Regions from separate parts of the Kocuria sp. SM24M-10 genome, predicted to be linked through region 2. Evidence: riboswitches for the same ligand, from Rfam matches in the RefSeq annotation. Region 2 holds a riboswitch; the other holds the start of a gene.
What was found. A riboswitch is a leader RNA that binds a small molecule or an ion and turns the genes downstream of it on or off. The one in region 2 is predicted to bind thiamine pyrophosphate.
Positions count from the first base shown of each region.

Region 1: linked by a shared signal. The riboswitch ahead of ABL57_RS15670 (FAD-dependent oxidoreductase) and the one ahead of ABL57_RS15875 (ECF transporter S component) in region 2 are both predicted to bind thiamine pyrophosphate.

Region 1 covers NZ_LDNX01000131.1:4,384-11,850, forward strand. Annotated here, with positions in the region: gene ABL57_RS15645 (aldo/keto reductase) at 1-746, shown strand, start outside; gene ABL57_RS15650 (carboxylesterase family protein) at 842-2,215, shown strand; gene ABL57_RS15655 (VOC family protein) at 2,190-3,101, opposite strand; gene ABL57_RS15660 (hypothetical protein) at 3,231-4,238, opposite strand; gene thiE (thiamine phosphate synthase) at 4,405-5,073, opposite strand; TPP riboswitch at 5,141-5,243, shown strand; gene ABL57_RS15670 (FAD-dependent oxidoreductase) at 5,233-6,561, shown strand; gene thiS (sulfur carrier protein ThiS) at 6,558-6,797, shown strand; gene ABL57_RS15680 (thiazole synthase) at 6,799-7,467, shown strand, end outside.
Region 2 covers NZ_LDNX01000132.1:21,617-29,083, reverse strand. Annotated here, with positions in the region: gene ABL57_RS15910 (Na+/H+ antiporter subunit A) at 1-666, shown strand, start outside; gene ABL57_RS15905 (Na(+)/H(+) antiporter subunit C) at 663-1,190, shown strand; gene ABL57_RS15900 (Na+/H+ antiporter subunit D) at 1,187-2,827, shown strand; gene ABL57_RS15895 (Na+/H+ antiporter subunit E) at 2,824-3,552, shown strand; gene ABL57_RS15890 (monovalent cation/H+ antiporter complex subunit F) at 3,549-3,821, shown strand; gene mnhG (monovalent cation/H(+) antiporter subunit G) at 3,827-4,300, shown strand; gene ABL57_RS15880 (DUF4235 domain-containing protein) at 4,358-4,636, shown strand; TPP riboswitch at 4,869-4,990, shown strand; gene ABL57_RS15875 (ECF transporter S component) at 5,079-5,699, shown strand; gene ABL57_RS15870 (ABC transporter ATP-binding protein) at 5,696-7,462, shown strand; gene ABL57_RS15865 (energy-coupling factor transporter transmembrane protein EcfT) at 7,459-7,467, shown strand, end outside.

The DNA.
Region 1 (7,467 bases), on a different contig from region 2:
TCCTGGGGGAGTGGCTGGCCGCCCGCGGCGTCCGCGACGACGTCGTGGTGGCCACCAAGGTGGGCTCCCTGCCGCAGCGCGCCGGCCTGGGCCGGGACAACGTGGTGGCGGCCCTCGAGGAGTCCCTGCGACGGCTCGGCACCGACCGGATCGACCTCTACTACGCCCACCGGGACGACGAGTCGGTGCCCGTCGCCGAGCAGGCGGCCACCTTCGACGAGCTCGTCCGCTCCGGGAAGGTCCGGGCGGTGGGACTGTCCAACTACAGCCCGCAGCGGCTGCGGGAGTGGTTCGAGACCGCCGAGCGCGAGCACCTCACCGTGCCGGTGGCGATCCAGCCCGAGTACAACCTGGTGGGCCGCCGCTCCTACGAGCAGGACCTCGCCCCGCTGGCCCGGGAGTTCGGGGTGGCGGTCTTCCCCTACTTCGGCCTCGCCTCGGGCTTCCTCACCGGCAAGTACCGCACGGCCGCCGACCTCGAGGGCCGGGCCCGCGGCGGCGCCGCGGGGGCGCACCTGAACGACCAGGGCCTCGCCGTCGTCGACGCCCTGGTGGACGTGGCCGAGGCGCGCGGGGCCGAGCCGACGACGGTGGCGCTCGCCTGGCTGCTGGCCAAGGGCGTGACCGCCCCCATCGCCTCGGCCTCCCGGCCCGACCAGGTGCCGGCGCTCATGGCCGCCCCCGGCCTGGCGCTCTCCGCCGAGGAGGTCGAGGCCCTGGATCGGGCCTCGCAGCCGTTCGCCTGACTCCGCCAGACCCGTCGGGCCCGCGGGCCGGCCCCGCCCGGCCGGTCCGCGGGTTCCGGCCCGCCACGGGAACAGGACCCCAGAGGAAGGACCGCATGACCACCTCCACCTTCACGTTCACCCCGCCCTGCGGTCCCGTCCACGCCAGGGCCGACGGCGCCGTGGTCCGGGCCGGCGGCATCCCCTACGCCACCGCCGACCGCTTCGCCGCTCCCGTCCCCGCCCCGGACCGGGACGAGCCGTTCCCGGCCACGGGCCCGGCCCCCGCCTGCCCCCAGGTCCGCTCGCCCTTCCTCGCCTCGGTGCTGGGGGACGCGCTCGGCGACCTGCCGCAGGACGAGGCCTGCCAGCGGCTCTCGGTCACCCTGCCCCGCGACGCGCGGGCCGGCGAGGGCCTGCCCGTGCTGGTATGGATCCACGGCGGCTCCTACACCACCGGGGCCGGTGACGCCCCGATCATGGACCCGAAGCCGCTGGTGGCCGAGCAGCGCGTGGTGGTCGTGACGGTCACCTACCGGCTCGGCCTGTTCGGCTACCTGGGCTCCGGGCACGCCCGCCCGGCCAACCTCGGGCTGCTCGACCAGCTCCAGGCGCTGCGGTGGGTGCGGCGCAACATCGCCGCCTTCGGCGGCGACCCGGACAACGTGACCGCCTTCGGCCAGTCCGCCGGCGGTGACGCCGTGGCCCACCTCATGGCCGTCCCCGGCGCGGAGGCGCTGTTCCGCCGCGCCGTCATCCAGAGCCCGCCGCTGGGCATCGCCCGCGGCCGGGAGCGGATGAACGCCGCCATGGCCGCTGCGGCGGAGGTCGTGACGGCCGGGATGCCCGCCGCCGACGTGGTCGCCGCCCAGGCGGAGGTGGAGCGGCACGCGGCGCCCTTCGGGCTGCTGGGGGCGATGCCCTTCGGCACCCAGTACGGCCACCACCCGCTGCCCGCCGAGGAGGAGATCGACGCGGCCTGGGACCGGGCGGCCCCGCACATCGACGTCCTCATCGGCCACACCACCGAGGAGGCGCGGCTCTACCTGCCCACGGTGCCGGCCCTGCAGCGGTGGACCCGCGTGCCGCTGCTGGGGCCGGTGCTGCGCCGGGCCGTGGTCGGCTGGGCGACCCGGTCCGTCTACTCCCGGGCGATCCGCCGCTTCGCCCGCCGGCACGTGCGCGCCGGCGGGACGGCCCACCGCTACGTGATCTCCTGGGCGGCCCCGGGCAACCCGTACGGGGCGGCCCACACGGTCGACCTGCCCCTGCTCTTCGGCGACGAGCCGACCTGGGCGGGCACCGGACTGGTCGCCGGCGCCGCGTGGGAGGACATCGATGCCGCCGCCCGGCAGGTGCGCAGGCTGTGGGCCGACTTCGCCCGTGGTCAGCCCCTCGGCGACGCCGGCCGCATCCCCGGCGTCCTGCGCCACCGCCGCGTCCGGGCCCCGTTCCGCGTGGGGCCTATGCGGCGACGCCCACCTGGATGAGGGTGTTCCAGGGGTCCTCGAAGCGCAGCACGGCGCCGTCGTGCCGGGTGGGGACCCGGTGGTCGGTCAGCCGGGCCTGCAGGGCGGCGACGTCCTCGGCCGTGGGCAGGTCGATGTTGACCTGCCCCAGGCCCAGGGAGGCCGCCCGCGGGCCCGCCCCGGCGCTGTGCCAGGTGTTGAGCCCGATGTGGTGGTGGTACCCACCGGCGGCGATGAACAGGGCCGAGCCGATGTCGCTCATCACCTCGAAGCCCAGCACGTCCACGTAGAACCGCCGGCCCTGTGGGATGTCACCGACCTGCAGGTGCACGTGGCCGAGGGTGGCCGGCGGCGCCGCCGGCCGCGCACCGGCCGGCTCGCGCAGGTGCTCGCCCAGGAACGAGGTGGGGTCCAGCGGGTTGGACGCCAGTGTCAGCAGCCCGTTGGCCTCCCGCCGCCAGGTGTCCCGGGGGCGGTCGGTGTAGAGCTCCACGCCGTTGCCCTCGGGGTCGTCGAAGTAGAACGCCTGGCTGTAGAGGTGGTCGGCGCTGCCGGTGAAGGAGCGCGGCGCCACGGCGGCGACCGAGGCCAGGGCGGCCGCCAGGGCCGGCTCGTCCTCGAACAGCACCGCGGTGTGGAACAGCCCCGCCTGGCCGCGGCGGGCCGGCGGCAGCTCCCGGACCTGCCGCAGGCGCAGCACGGTCCGGCCGTCACGACCCAGCACGGCCGTGTCCCCGGCGTGGGCGAGGACCTCGAGGGTCACGGCGTCCGTGTAGTAGGCGAGCATCGTGTCCAGATCGGCCACGAGCAGCTCCACGGCGCCCATCCGGGTCCCGGCGGACAGCAGGTCGTCGGCCGGGCGCGGCGTGAGGCTCCGGGGGTCGGGGTTCTGGGGAAAGATCGGCATCTCGGGCTTCTCCGTCGGCATCGGCACCACAAAGGTTGATATGTCCCCAAGGATACCCCGGAAAATATTTCCCGTGCAAGTATCTTGGGGGCATCCGTCACCTCGGGGCCGGGCGCGAGGCCGTCCCGGTCAGAGCACGAAGATCAGCGCCACGATCACCGCCACGATCGCCAGGAGGACCAGGCCCCAGGCCTTGAGGTTGTCGGAGTCGTCCTCCTCGGGATCGTGGGCCGGGCGCGGCGGCCATCCGCCGGCCGCCGGGCCGCCGGTCCCCGCCAGGGGGCCGCCCGCGCCCGGACCGGGGAACGGCCCGCCCTGGGACTGGCCCGGGAACGGCTCCCCGGGAGCCCCGGGCCGGCCGACCTGCCCGGGCGGCGGCGGAGCGGGCGTGGACGGGCTGACGCCCCACTGCGGAGCCTGCGGGGCGTCCGCGATCGAGGGGTTCGACGGCGGCGGCCCGGCCGGACCGTCCCCGGGTGCCCGCGGCGCCGGGGCTGCCGGCGGTGGAGGAGCGGCCGGGGGAGCGGCGGGCGGCAGCGTCTCGCCGGAGAGCACCGGCCCGTCCTCGCGGTGGCCCTTCTCGGCCTCCGTCAGCAGGGTCACGAACCGCTCCAGCGACTCCGAGCCGTCGTACTCACGGGCCAGGAAGCGCTCGGCGCGGCGGCGCACCACCCGGTAGACGCGCCCGTCGTCGGGGATCGAGAGGTCCCGGGCGGCCTGCGCCACGATCAGCGGGGGCTGCTCGGGCAGCGGGTTCGTGCCCCACTCCAGCAGCCCGGTGAGCAGGGGCCGCTCCAGCACCGAGGCCATGGCCGCCCGGGCGCCGGGCACGCGGGTGAACTCCAGCAGCCCGCTCGGCGGCGCGGAGGGACAGCCCGGGACGTCACCGGGCAGCCGGGCCGCCCGCTCGAGCCAGAACGTGTCGCCGAAGAGGGTGGCCAGCAGCACGGCCGCCGCGAGCCGGTCCTCGCCCGGGGCGGCGTCCTCCGGGGCGCCCTCCTCCCAGTGGGTGCCCAGCGCTCGCCGGGCGGGCTCGCCGGCCAGCCGGACGCGCAGCTGCACGTCCTCCGGGCCGCGGGCGGTCTGCGCGGGATGCTCCACCGCGTGCCGCACCTGCGGGTCGAGCTCGGGGTCCATGGGCCACTCCTCCGTCGTCGTCCGTGAGGTCCATGCTCTCAGACGGTGCTGTGCGGCGGCGGGGAGCCGGTGGGGAGTTGTGGCCGTCGTGCCCTTCGGGACGTCCCCGCCCGGGGGGCCGGGCAGGAGACGTGCCGAGCAGGGAGGGTGCCGGGCGGGGAAGGGGTCAGGCGGGGAGCAGGCTGCGCAGCTGTCCGGCCGCCAGACGCGGGTCCGGGGCCTCGGTGACCGCCCGGACCACCACGGCGCCGCGCGCCCCGGCGGCCAGCACCTCGGGGAGGCGCTGCTCGTCGATGCCGCCGATGGCGAACCAGGGCACGGGCGCGGCCGCCTGGTCGGCGTCCAGCCGGGCCTCGGTCAGTGCGGCGACCTCCCGCACGAAGTCAAGGCCGGTGGCGGACCGGCCCGGCTTGGTGGGGGTCTCCCACACGGGCCCGGTGCAGAAGTAGTCCACGTCCGGGTCGGCCAGCGCGGCCCGGGCCTGGCCGAGGTCGTGGGTGGAGCGTCCGATCAGCACGTCGGGGCCCAGCAGCTGCCGGGCCTGGGCGGGGGTGAGGTCGTGCTGGCCGGCGTGGAAGACGTCGGCGCCCACGAGCGCGGCGAGGTCGGCGCGGTCGTTGACGGCGACCAGCGTGTCGTACTCGGCGGCGACCCGGCCCAGCAGGCGCAGCGCGGCGATCTCCTCGTCGGTGTCGATGCTCCTGTCCCGGAGCTGGACGATGTCCGTCCCGCCGGCGCAGACGGCGTGCAGGAACTCCTCGAGGTCGCCCTGTGCGCGGCGGGCGTCGGTGCACACGTACAGCCGGGCGGCGAAGAGCCGGTCCGTGCGCGTCATGCGCAGCTCGGAGGCGGCGGGGGCAGCGGTGTCCTGGGTATGCTGGGTCACACGCTGAATGATAGGTCAGCGGTTCTGCGGGAGCCCCACGGGGGCTGAGAGGGCGTCCGGCGCCGACCGCCACACCTGATGCGGGTCATGCCGCCGTAGGAAAGGACGATGCCGGTGACATCCGCGCCCTCCGTTCCGATGCCCGCCGCCCAGCACGTGCGGGCCGACGTCGCCGTGGTCGGGGCCGGGGTGGTCGGCCTGGCCACGGCCTGGGAGCTGCGCCGCCGCGGCCGCTCGGTGGCCGTGGTGGATCCCGAGCCCGGCGCCGGGGCCAGCCGGGCGGCAGCTGGGATGCTCGCCCCGGTGAGCGAGGTCCAGTACCAGCAGGAGCCGCTCTATCCTTTGATGCTCGCCTCGGCCGGCGCCTACCCGGCGTTCGTGGCCGCCGTGGAGGAGACCGCCGGCGGCTCGGTGGGCTACCGCGCCACCGAGACGCTCGTGTGCGGCGTCGACGCCGCCGACCGGCAGGCCCTGGCGGACCTGCGCGAGCTCCAGCGGCGCCACGGCCTGGCCGTGGAGCCGCTTGCGCTGCGCGCGGCCCGGGCCCTGGAGCCGGCCCTGAGCCCGCGGCTGTCCGCCGTGCACCGCATTCCCGACGACCACCAGGTGGACCCGCGCCGGCTCGTGGCCGGGCTGCTCGCCGCCCTCGTCGCCCCCGAGATCCCCGCACCGTCCGGGCCCCGCGGAACGGACGGCGCCGACGGCGGGCCCGCCCGCCTGGTGCACGACCGCGCCGCGGGGCTGCGCCACGGCCCCGACGGCGCGGTGACGGGTCTGCGCCTGGCCGGCGGCGGGATGGTCTCGGCGGCGGAGACGGTCCTCGCCCCCGGCACGGGTCTCAGCGACCTGGAGGGCCTGCCCGGGTCCTGGCGGCCGCCGCTGCGCCCGGTGCACGGGGACATCCTCCGCGCCCGCCCGCCCGCCGGGGCGCCCGCCCTGCTCGAGCGCACCGTCCGCGGTGTGGTCCACGGCGTGCCCGTCTACCTGGTGCCCCGCGACGACGGGACGGTGGTGATCGGGGCGACCTCCCGCGAGGACGACCTCGACGGGATCAGTGCCGGGGGCGTGTTCCGGCTGCTGCGCGACGCCCAGGCCGTGGTCCCCGGCGTCGCCGACCTCGAGCTGGTCGAGGCCATGGCCCGCGCCCGGCCCGGCACTCCGGACGACATCCCGTACCTGGGCCGCGTCCGCGGCTCCGGGAGAGACCCGGTGGCCGGTCTCGTGGTCTCCACCGGCTACTTCCGCCACGGCGTCCTGCTCGCCCCGCTGGCCGCCCGCCTCGCCGCGGAGCTGGTGCTCGGGCGGTCCGGCACGGATCCGGGCCCCGACGCCGAACACCTGGCCAGCACCGACCCGCACCGCTTCGACCGCCCGGTCGAGGCGCCCTCCGTGGACCTCGCGACCGGGTCCCGCACCCCGAACAGGAGCACCCGATGACCGCCATCACCCTCAACGGCCGCCCGCACGTCGTCGGCGGGGACACCACCGTGGTGGACCTCGTGGCCGAGACCGTCGGGCGGCCCCTGGGCCCCGACGGCGCCCCGCTGGACGGCCGCCGGCTGGGCGTGGCGGTGGCGGTGGACGCCGCCGTGGTCCCGCGCAGCCGCTGGGGCCGGACCCCCGTGGCCGAGGGACAGGCCGTCGAGATCATCACCGCCGTCCAGGGAGGCTGACATGACCCGCCCCGCACCCCACCCCGCATCCCACCTCGCGCCCACCGTGGACCCGATCGTGCTCGACGGCACCGAGCTGTCCTCCCGGCTGATCATGGGCACCGGCGGGCTCAGCTCGCTGCACACCCTGGAGCAGGCCCTGCTCGCCTCCGGCACCGCGCTGACCACCGTGGCGCTGCGCCGCTACGCCCCCGGCCACGGCGACTCGCTGTTCGCGATGCTCGAGCGCAACGGCATCCGGATCCTGCCCAACACCGCCGGCTGCTACACCGCCCGGGACGCCCTGCTCACCGCCGAGCTCGGCCGCGAGGCCCTGGAGACCGACTGGGTCAAGCTGGAGGTCATCGCCGACGAGGACACCCTGCTGCCCGACGTGGTGGAGCTGCTCGACGCCACCGAGCAGCTCGTGGCCCGCGGCTTCCGGGTCTTCGCCTACACCTCCGACGACCCGGCCGTGGCCCGCCGTCTGGAGGACCTCGGCGCGGCCGCCGTGATGCCCCTGGGCGCGCCGATCGGCACCGGGCTGGGGATCCTCAACCCGCACAACATCGAGCTCATCGCCTCCCGGGCCTCGGTGCCCGTGGTCCTCGACGCCGGCATCGGCACCGCCTCCGAGGCCGCGCTCGCCATGGAGCTGGGCTGCGACGCCGTGCTGCTGGCCAGCGCCGTG
Region 2 (7,467 bases):
GTCGACCGGCGCACCCCCGAGGACCCGGAGGACCCCTACCTGCTGGCGGGGCGGACCCTGGCGCCCGAGCGGCGCTCGATCGTCTTCGAGGTGGTCACCCGCCTGCTCTTCCACACGTTCATGATGGTCTCCCTCTACCTGCTGATCGCCGGGCACAACGACCCGGGCGGCGGGTTCTCCGGCGGGCTCATGGCCGGACTGGCCCTGACCGTGCGCTATCTCGCGGGCGGGCGCTTCGAGCTGGAGCGCGCCACTCCCATCAACGCCGGCACGATGCTGGGGACGGGGCTGGCGCTCGCCGCCCTCTACGCCCTCACCCCGGTGTTCCTGGGCGGCTCCGTGATGCAGAGCTACACCGTGGAGGTGGAGCTGCCGGTCTTCGGGCACGAGAAGTTCGTGTCCGCACTGGTCTTCGACATCGCGGTCTACCTGATCGTCGTCGGGCTCGTCCTCGACATCCTGCGCTCGCTGGGCGGGCGGATCGACGAGCGGATCGAGGAGGACGCCGTGCGCCGGCGCCGGAGGACGCCCGGACGCGGCACCCGCATCAGGGTCACCCGGCAGCGCCGGGTGACCGCGGGGTCGTCCGTGGCGACGTCGGCGACCTCACCCACCCCGGTCACGACTGCCGGGGCGGGGCCCGACGAAGGGAACGAGCACCGATGAGCGTGAACCTGACCCTGCTGGTCGTGATGGGCGTGCTCTACGCCGTGGGGGTGTACCTCCTGCTCGAGCGCTCGCTCACCCGGGTGCTGCTGGGACTGATGCTGCTCACCAACGGCACGAACCTGCTGATCCTGCACGCGGGCGGCATCCCCGGACTCGCTCCGCTCTACGACAGCTCGATCGCCGCGGAGGACTACAGCGACCCGCTGCCCCAGGCGCTGATCCTCACCGCCATCGTCATCTCGCTGGCCGTCACCGCGTTCCTGCTCGGGATGATCTACCGCTCCTGGGTGCTCGGCCGCCGCGACGAGATCCAGGACGATGTGGAGGACCGGCGCGTGGCCCGGCAGTCCTCCTACGACCTGGAGGACGACGCCGAGGTGCCCGCCGAGACGACCGAGTTCGAGGAGGCGCCCCGCCGCGACGACCGCGACGACGACCCCGATGGCGACCCCGGGGAGGACCTCGGCGAGGACCTCGAGACGCCCGGTCTCCCCGGGCCCCGGCGGAAGGGGGCCCGATGACCCTCCACCTCGCCCAGCTGGCCCCGCTGGCGGTCATCATCCCCTTCCTGGGCGCGGCCCTGAGCCTCGTGCTGCTGCGGCGCAACGCCCTGCAGCGCGCCGTGGCGATCGGTTCGCTGGTGCTCACCCTCGTGGTCGAGGCCGTGGTGCTGGTGAGCACGTGGGACGTCGGTCCCCAGGCCGTCCACCTGGGCGGCTGGGCGGCGCCCTGGGGCATCGTCATGGTCGTCGACCAGCTCTCCTCGCTGATGCTCGTGGTCTCCACGGTCGTCTCGCTCGCGGTGCTGGTCTACGCCAGCGGGCAGGGCGTGGCCGACGGCGACAAGGAGGGCCCGATCTCGATCTTCCACCCCTCCTTCCTCATCCTCGTGGCCGGGGTCTCCAACGCCTTCCTCGCGGGTGACCTGTTCAACCTGTACGTGGGCTTCGAGATCCTGCTCACCGCGTCCTACGTCCTCATGACGATGGGCGGAACGGTCCAGCGGATCCGCACGGGCGTCACCTACGTGGTGGTCTCCGTGATCTCCTCGGTGCTCTTCCTGATCACCATCGCCATGATCTACGCGGCCACGGGCACCATCAACATGGCCGACCTCTCCGTGAAGCTCGCCGACCTGCCGGTGGGCACCCAGATGCAGCTGCACGTCATGCTGCTCATCGCCTTCGGCATCAAGGCGGCGGTGTTCCCGCTGTCCTTCTGGCTGCCGGACTCCTACCCGACGGCCTCCGCCCCCGTCACCGCCGTGTTCGCCGGGCTGCTGACCAAAGTGGGCGTCTACTCGATCATCCGCACGGAGACCGTGCTGTTCCCGGGGGACCGGCTCGACACCCTGCTGATGTGGGTCGCGCTGCTCACCATGGTGGTGGGCATCCTGGGCGCGCTCGCCCAGATCGACATCAAGCGCATGCTGTCCTTCACCCTCATCAGCCACATCGGCTACATGATCTTCGGGGTGGCCGTGGGCAGCCAGGAGGCGCTCTCCGCCACGGTCTACTACGTGGCCCACCACATCGTGATCCAGACCAGCCTGTTCCTGGTGGCCGGGCTGATCGAGCGCCGCGGCGGATCCACGAACGTGGACCGGCTCGCGGGCATGGCCAGGATCTCGCCGCTGCTGGCGCTGCTCTACCTGGTGCCCGCGCTGAACCTGGGCGGCATCCCGCCGTTCTCCGGCTTCCTCGGCAAGACGGGGCTGCTGCAGGCCGGTGTGAACCGGGGCGACCCGCTCGCCTACGTCCTGGTGGCGGGCTCCGTGGCGGTGTCCCTGCTGACCCTGCTGGCCATGATCCGCGTGTGGAACCGCGTGTTCCTGCGCACCCCGGAGGACGCGGAGTACCCGGACCCGATCCTGCTGGCCCCGGTCCCGGCGGGCTCGCGCTTCCTCCTGACCTCCGGGTCCGTCGACGACCAGGAAGGGCAGTTCGCCGGCAAGGGCGACGTGCGGCTGATGTCGCCCTCCATGCTCGGCGGCGCCTCCGCGCTCGTCGTCGTCGGCGTGGCCCTCACCGTCTTCGCCGGCCCGATCTTCCAGCTCGCGGACAACGCGGCCGAGAACCTCGTCCGTCCCGAGCGCTACGTCGCGGCCGTGCTGGACCCCGGATCGGTTCCCCGCCCCGTGGTGGAGGAGGCCCCGTGAGCTCGCGCCCCAAGAACTCCCTGCTCGTCGAGCTGCCGCTGCTGGTGTGGCTCGTGCTCGTCTGGGGTGCCCTGTGGGGCGACTTCGGCCTGGGCAACCTGCTGTTCGGCGCGCTGCTGGCACTGCTCGTGACCTGGGTGCTCTACCTGCCCCCGGTGCAGCTCTCGGGCCGGTTCAACCTGCTGCAGTTCGCCCTCTTCGCCGTGACCTTCGTGTGGCAGGTCGCCAAGGCCAGCGTGGGCGTCATGCTCGTCGCGATCCTCGTGGGCCCGCGGGCCCGCAACGCGGTCGTGGGCGTGGAGCTGCGCACGCGCTCGGACCTGCTGCTCACCGCCACCGGCCACACCATGGCCCTGATCCCGGGCTCCATCCTCGTGGAGGTGGACCGCTCCCGGTGGACGCTCTACTTCCACGCGCTCAACGTCCGCACCCCCGAGGAGGCCGAGTCCTTCCGGCGCTCCGTGCGGCAGGTCGAGGCCGCGTGGATCCGCATCATGGGCACCCGGGAGGAGCTCACCGCCCTGCGGGCCGAACGCCGCGGGGGAGGCGCGGCGGAGTCCGAGCAGCGGGACAGCGCGGCGATCGGCTCCCCGGTCACGGCCGAGCAGCAGATCGTCGGCGGCCGGCGAGGAGACGTCCCCGCCGGGTCCACCGGGAACACCGGAACCACTGAGAATCCTCGGGCCGCCGAGAACCCCCAGACCACCGAGGAGGACCGCTCGTGATGGAGATCGCCGTGGCCGTCGCGGCCGTGCTGCTCAGCACGGCCGCCGCGGGCACCCTGTACCGGCTGGCCAAGGGGCCGTCGCTGCTGGACCGGGTGGTGGCCACCGACGTCCTGCTGGCGATCGTGGCGGCGTCGCTCGCCGTGGAGATGGCCTACCACGGCCATCTCGACAACCTCATCCTCATGGTGATCGTCTCCCTGGTGGGGTTCATCGGCGCCGTGACGGTGGCGCGCTTCGCCACCCAGACCGCCGAGCACGGGAAGTGAGCCCCGTGCTGGACACCGTCCTGGACGCCGCCGCCGCCGTGTGCCTGGTCCTCGGAGCGCTGATGTCCCTGGCCGCGGCGATCGGGCTGGTCCGGTTCCCGGACCTGCTGACCCGCATGCACGCCGGGACCAAGCCGCAGGTGTTCGGGCTGCTGCTCATGCTCACCGCCGTCGCCCTGGAGAACCGGGACCCGGTCATGATCCCGCTGATCATCCTGGGCTGGGTCTTCCAGCTGCTCACCGTGCCCGTCTCGGCGCACATGGTCGGCCGTTCCACCTACCGCACCAAGCACCTCAACCGGGCCACCCTCACGCAGGACGACCTGCAGGAGGTGCTCAACCGTGCCGGTGAGCAGGACGGCGGCGGGCAGGCCGCGGCCGGGGCGGCCCTCACCGACGCGGCCCTCACCGACCCGCCGGGCGCGGACGGGCAGCACGCCGACGGACAGCAGACTGACGGATCCGGGAGGACGCGTTAGGCTGGGCACGATCGACGGGCGCATCCGCGCCGCCCCGACGACAAGGAGCAGCAGTCCATGAACACGAAGATCCTCGAACTCGCCGGCACCGGCCTCTCGCTGGGCGGCGTGGCGCTCTCCCACAAGGTGCTCGGCGCCGCGTGGACGCGCATCACGGGGGACCCGCCCCCCGCCAAGAACCCGGACCCGGACGAGGCGTGGACCGGCATCATCATCTGGTCGCTCGTCACCGGCCTCGTCGGCACGGTGATCAAGGTCGCGATCTCCCGCCAGGTCGCGAAGATGGAGAACCAGCCCCGGAACAACCCCAAGGCCTCCAGCCAGGCCGAGGTCTGATCCCCGGGGACCACCTCACGAAGGGGCCGGTCCGCCCGGACACCGCAACGGTGTCCGGGCGGACCGGCCCCTTCGCCGTCCGGCGGACGCGCCGCGGGAGGAGCGCCGGACTCCCCGCGGGCAGGAACGGAACGGCGGACGTGCCGGCGGCAGCACCGGCGACAGTCCAGGCGACGGTCCGGATGTCAGTGCGTGCGGCGGTGCGGGCAGGGGAGGGGTAGACTCGGTGCCACTGAAACGACAGGGGAGCGCACCCCGCCGACAACGGCGGCACAGCGCTGAGAGTGCGGATCACCGCAGACCCTCGAACCTGCTCCGGTTAGCACCGGCGAAGGGAGTCGAGCACCTCAGGGGCGACTCGCGGACGTGAGCTCCATCCGTGTCCGCGCGGACCCCTCCCCTCCTGGCACCGATGGCTCGCTGAGCCCAGGAGGAACGCACCATGAACACCACCACGCACCGTCCCGCCGGCCGCAACCGTGCGCCCGGGTCCTCGTCCTGGCGGGTCGTCGACATCGTCGTGGCCGCCGTCCTCGCCGCCGTGTGCGCGGTCGTCTTCTGGGCGTGGTCGAACCTGCTCTATCCCGTGGTCGGAGCCGCCGCGGTGACCTATCCGCCCGCCGTGGGGCTGATCGCCGGCGGCTGGCTCGTGGCCGGCGTGCTCGGCGGTCTGATCATCCGCAAGCCGGGCGCCGCGCTGTTCTGCGAGCTGCTCGCCGCCGTCATCGAGGGCTTCCTGGGCACCCACTTCGGCTGGACCGTGATCCTGTCCGGTCTGCTCCAGGGCATCGGGGCCGAGCTGGTCTTCGCCGCGGTGCGCTACCGCCGCTACAACGCCGCGGTGGCCGCCGCGGCGGGCGCGGTCAGCGGCATCTTCCTGGGCGTCAACGAGAGCATCATCTACAACTACGAGTGGGCCCTCGGCCACCAGGTGGTCTACGTGGTCCTCGCGGCCCTCTCGGGCGCGGTGCTCGCCGGCCTGCTGATGTGGGCCGTGGTGAAGGCGCTCGCAGCCACCGGCGTGCTGCAGGGCCTGGCCTCGGGCCGGGTCGCACGGCGATGACCGCCGCGGCGGTGCGTCCTCCCGGCACGCCCGCCGCCGCGGGGGCCCGCGTCGAGGCCCGCGGCTTCGGCTGGCACCACCCCGGCCGGGAGGCCCCCGCCCTGCGGGGCATCGACCTGGTGGTCGAGCCGGGGGAGCGGGTGCTGCTGCTGGGGCCGAGCGGGGCGGGCAAGTCGACGTTCCTGCACGCCCTCGCGGGGGTCCTGCACGACGACGACGGGCTCTCCCGCCACGGGGAGCTGCTGCTCGACGGCACGGACCCGGACCGGGCACGGGGACGCGCCGGGCTCGTGCAGCAGGACCCCGAGTCCCAGGTGGTCCTGTCCCGTATCGGGGACGACACCGCCTTCGGCCTCGAGAACCTCGCCGTGCCCCGGGAACAGATCTGGCCCCGGGTCCGCGCCGCCCTCGACGACGTGGGGCTGGCCCTGCCGCTCGACCATCCCACCGCCGCCATGTCCGGCGGGCAGAAGCAACGCCTGGCGCTCGCCGGTGCCGTGGCGATGAGCCCGGGGCTGCTCCTGCTCGACGAGCCCACCGCGAACCTGGACCCCGCAGGGGTGCGGCAGGTCCGGGACGCGGTGGCACGGTGCCTGGACCGCAGCGGGGCCACTCTGGTGGTCGTGGAGCACCGCGTGGCGGTGTGGGCCGACGTCGTGGACCGTGTCGTCGTGCTCGGGCGCGACGGGGGGATCACGCACGACGGGTCCCCGGCGCAGGTCCTGGGAGAGGCCGCCGACGAGCTGAGCCGCGCCGGGGTCTGGGTTCCCGGGCGGGTCCCGCCCACCCGCGCGCCCGCCCGTCCCCGGGGGGACGCGGAGCCGCTGCTGAGCGCGGCCGCGCTGGCCGTCTCGCGCACCCAGCCCTCCGCACGGCAGCTGCGCGCCCGGCGCCGGGCGCGGCGGCGGGGCCGGGCGCTGAGCGATGCCGCGGCGGGCCGGGACCTCCCGGCCGCGGTGACCGACGTGGGACTGGACCTGCTCCGTGGCCGGGCACTGGCCGTGACGGGCGCCAACGGCACCGGGAAGTCGACCCTCGCGCTCACCCTGGCGGGCCTGCTGGCGCCCGTGCGCGGCACCGTGACCGCGCACCCGGCCCTGGCCCGCGGCGCCGGACCGGACCCGCTGGAGTGGGCCGGACCGGACCTGGTGGCCCGCGTCGGGACGGTCTTCCAGGAGCCCGAGCACCAGTTCCTGCGCGCCACCGTGCGGGCCGAGCTCGAGCTCGGCCCCCGTCTGGCGGGCACCCCGGCGGCCGACCGGGACCGTCGCACGGGAGAGCTGCTCGACCGGCTGCGGCTGACCCACCTGGCGGACGCGAACCCCTTCACCCTCTCCGGCGGTGAGAAGCGGCGGCTGTCGGTGGCCACGGTGCTGGCCACCGATCCGGACGTCCTGGTGCTCGACGAGCCCACGTTCGGCCAGGACGCCCTGACCTGGGCCGAGCTCGTGGACCTGCTCCTGGAGGTCGTGGACGCCGGCACGGCCGTGCTCGCAGTCACCCACGACGAGGACTTCGTGCGGGCGCTCGGGGCCGAGGTGCTGGAGCTGGGAACGTCCGCCCCCGGGATCGTGCCGGAGCCGGTCGCTCCCGCACGTGGCGCCGTGGTGGAGTCCGGTGCTGCTGGACGGGGCGTCGCGCTGAAGTCGGGTGCTCCTCGACGGGGTGCCGTGGTGGAGTCCGGTGCGCCCGCACAGGGCGTCGTGGTGGAGCCGGGCACGCCCGTGCCGGGGCTCCGGGCGGCCACGGAGCAGGTCCGGTGAGCGCG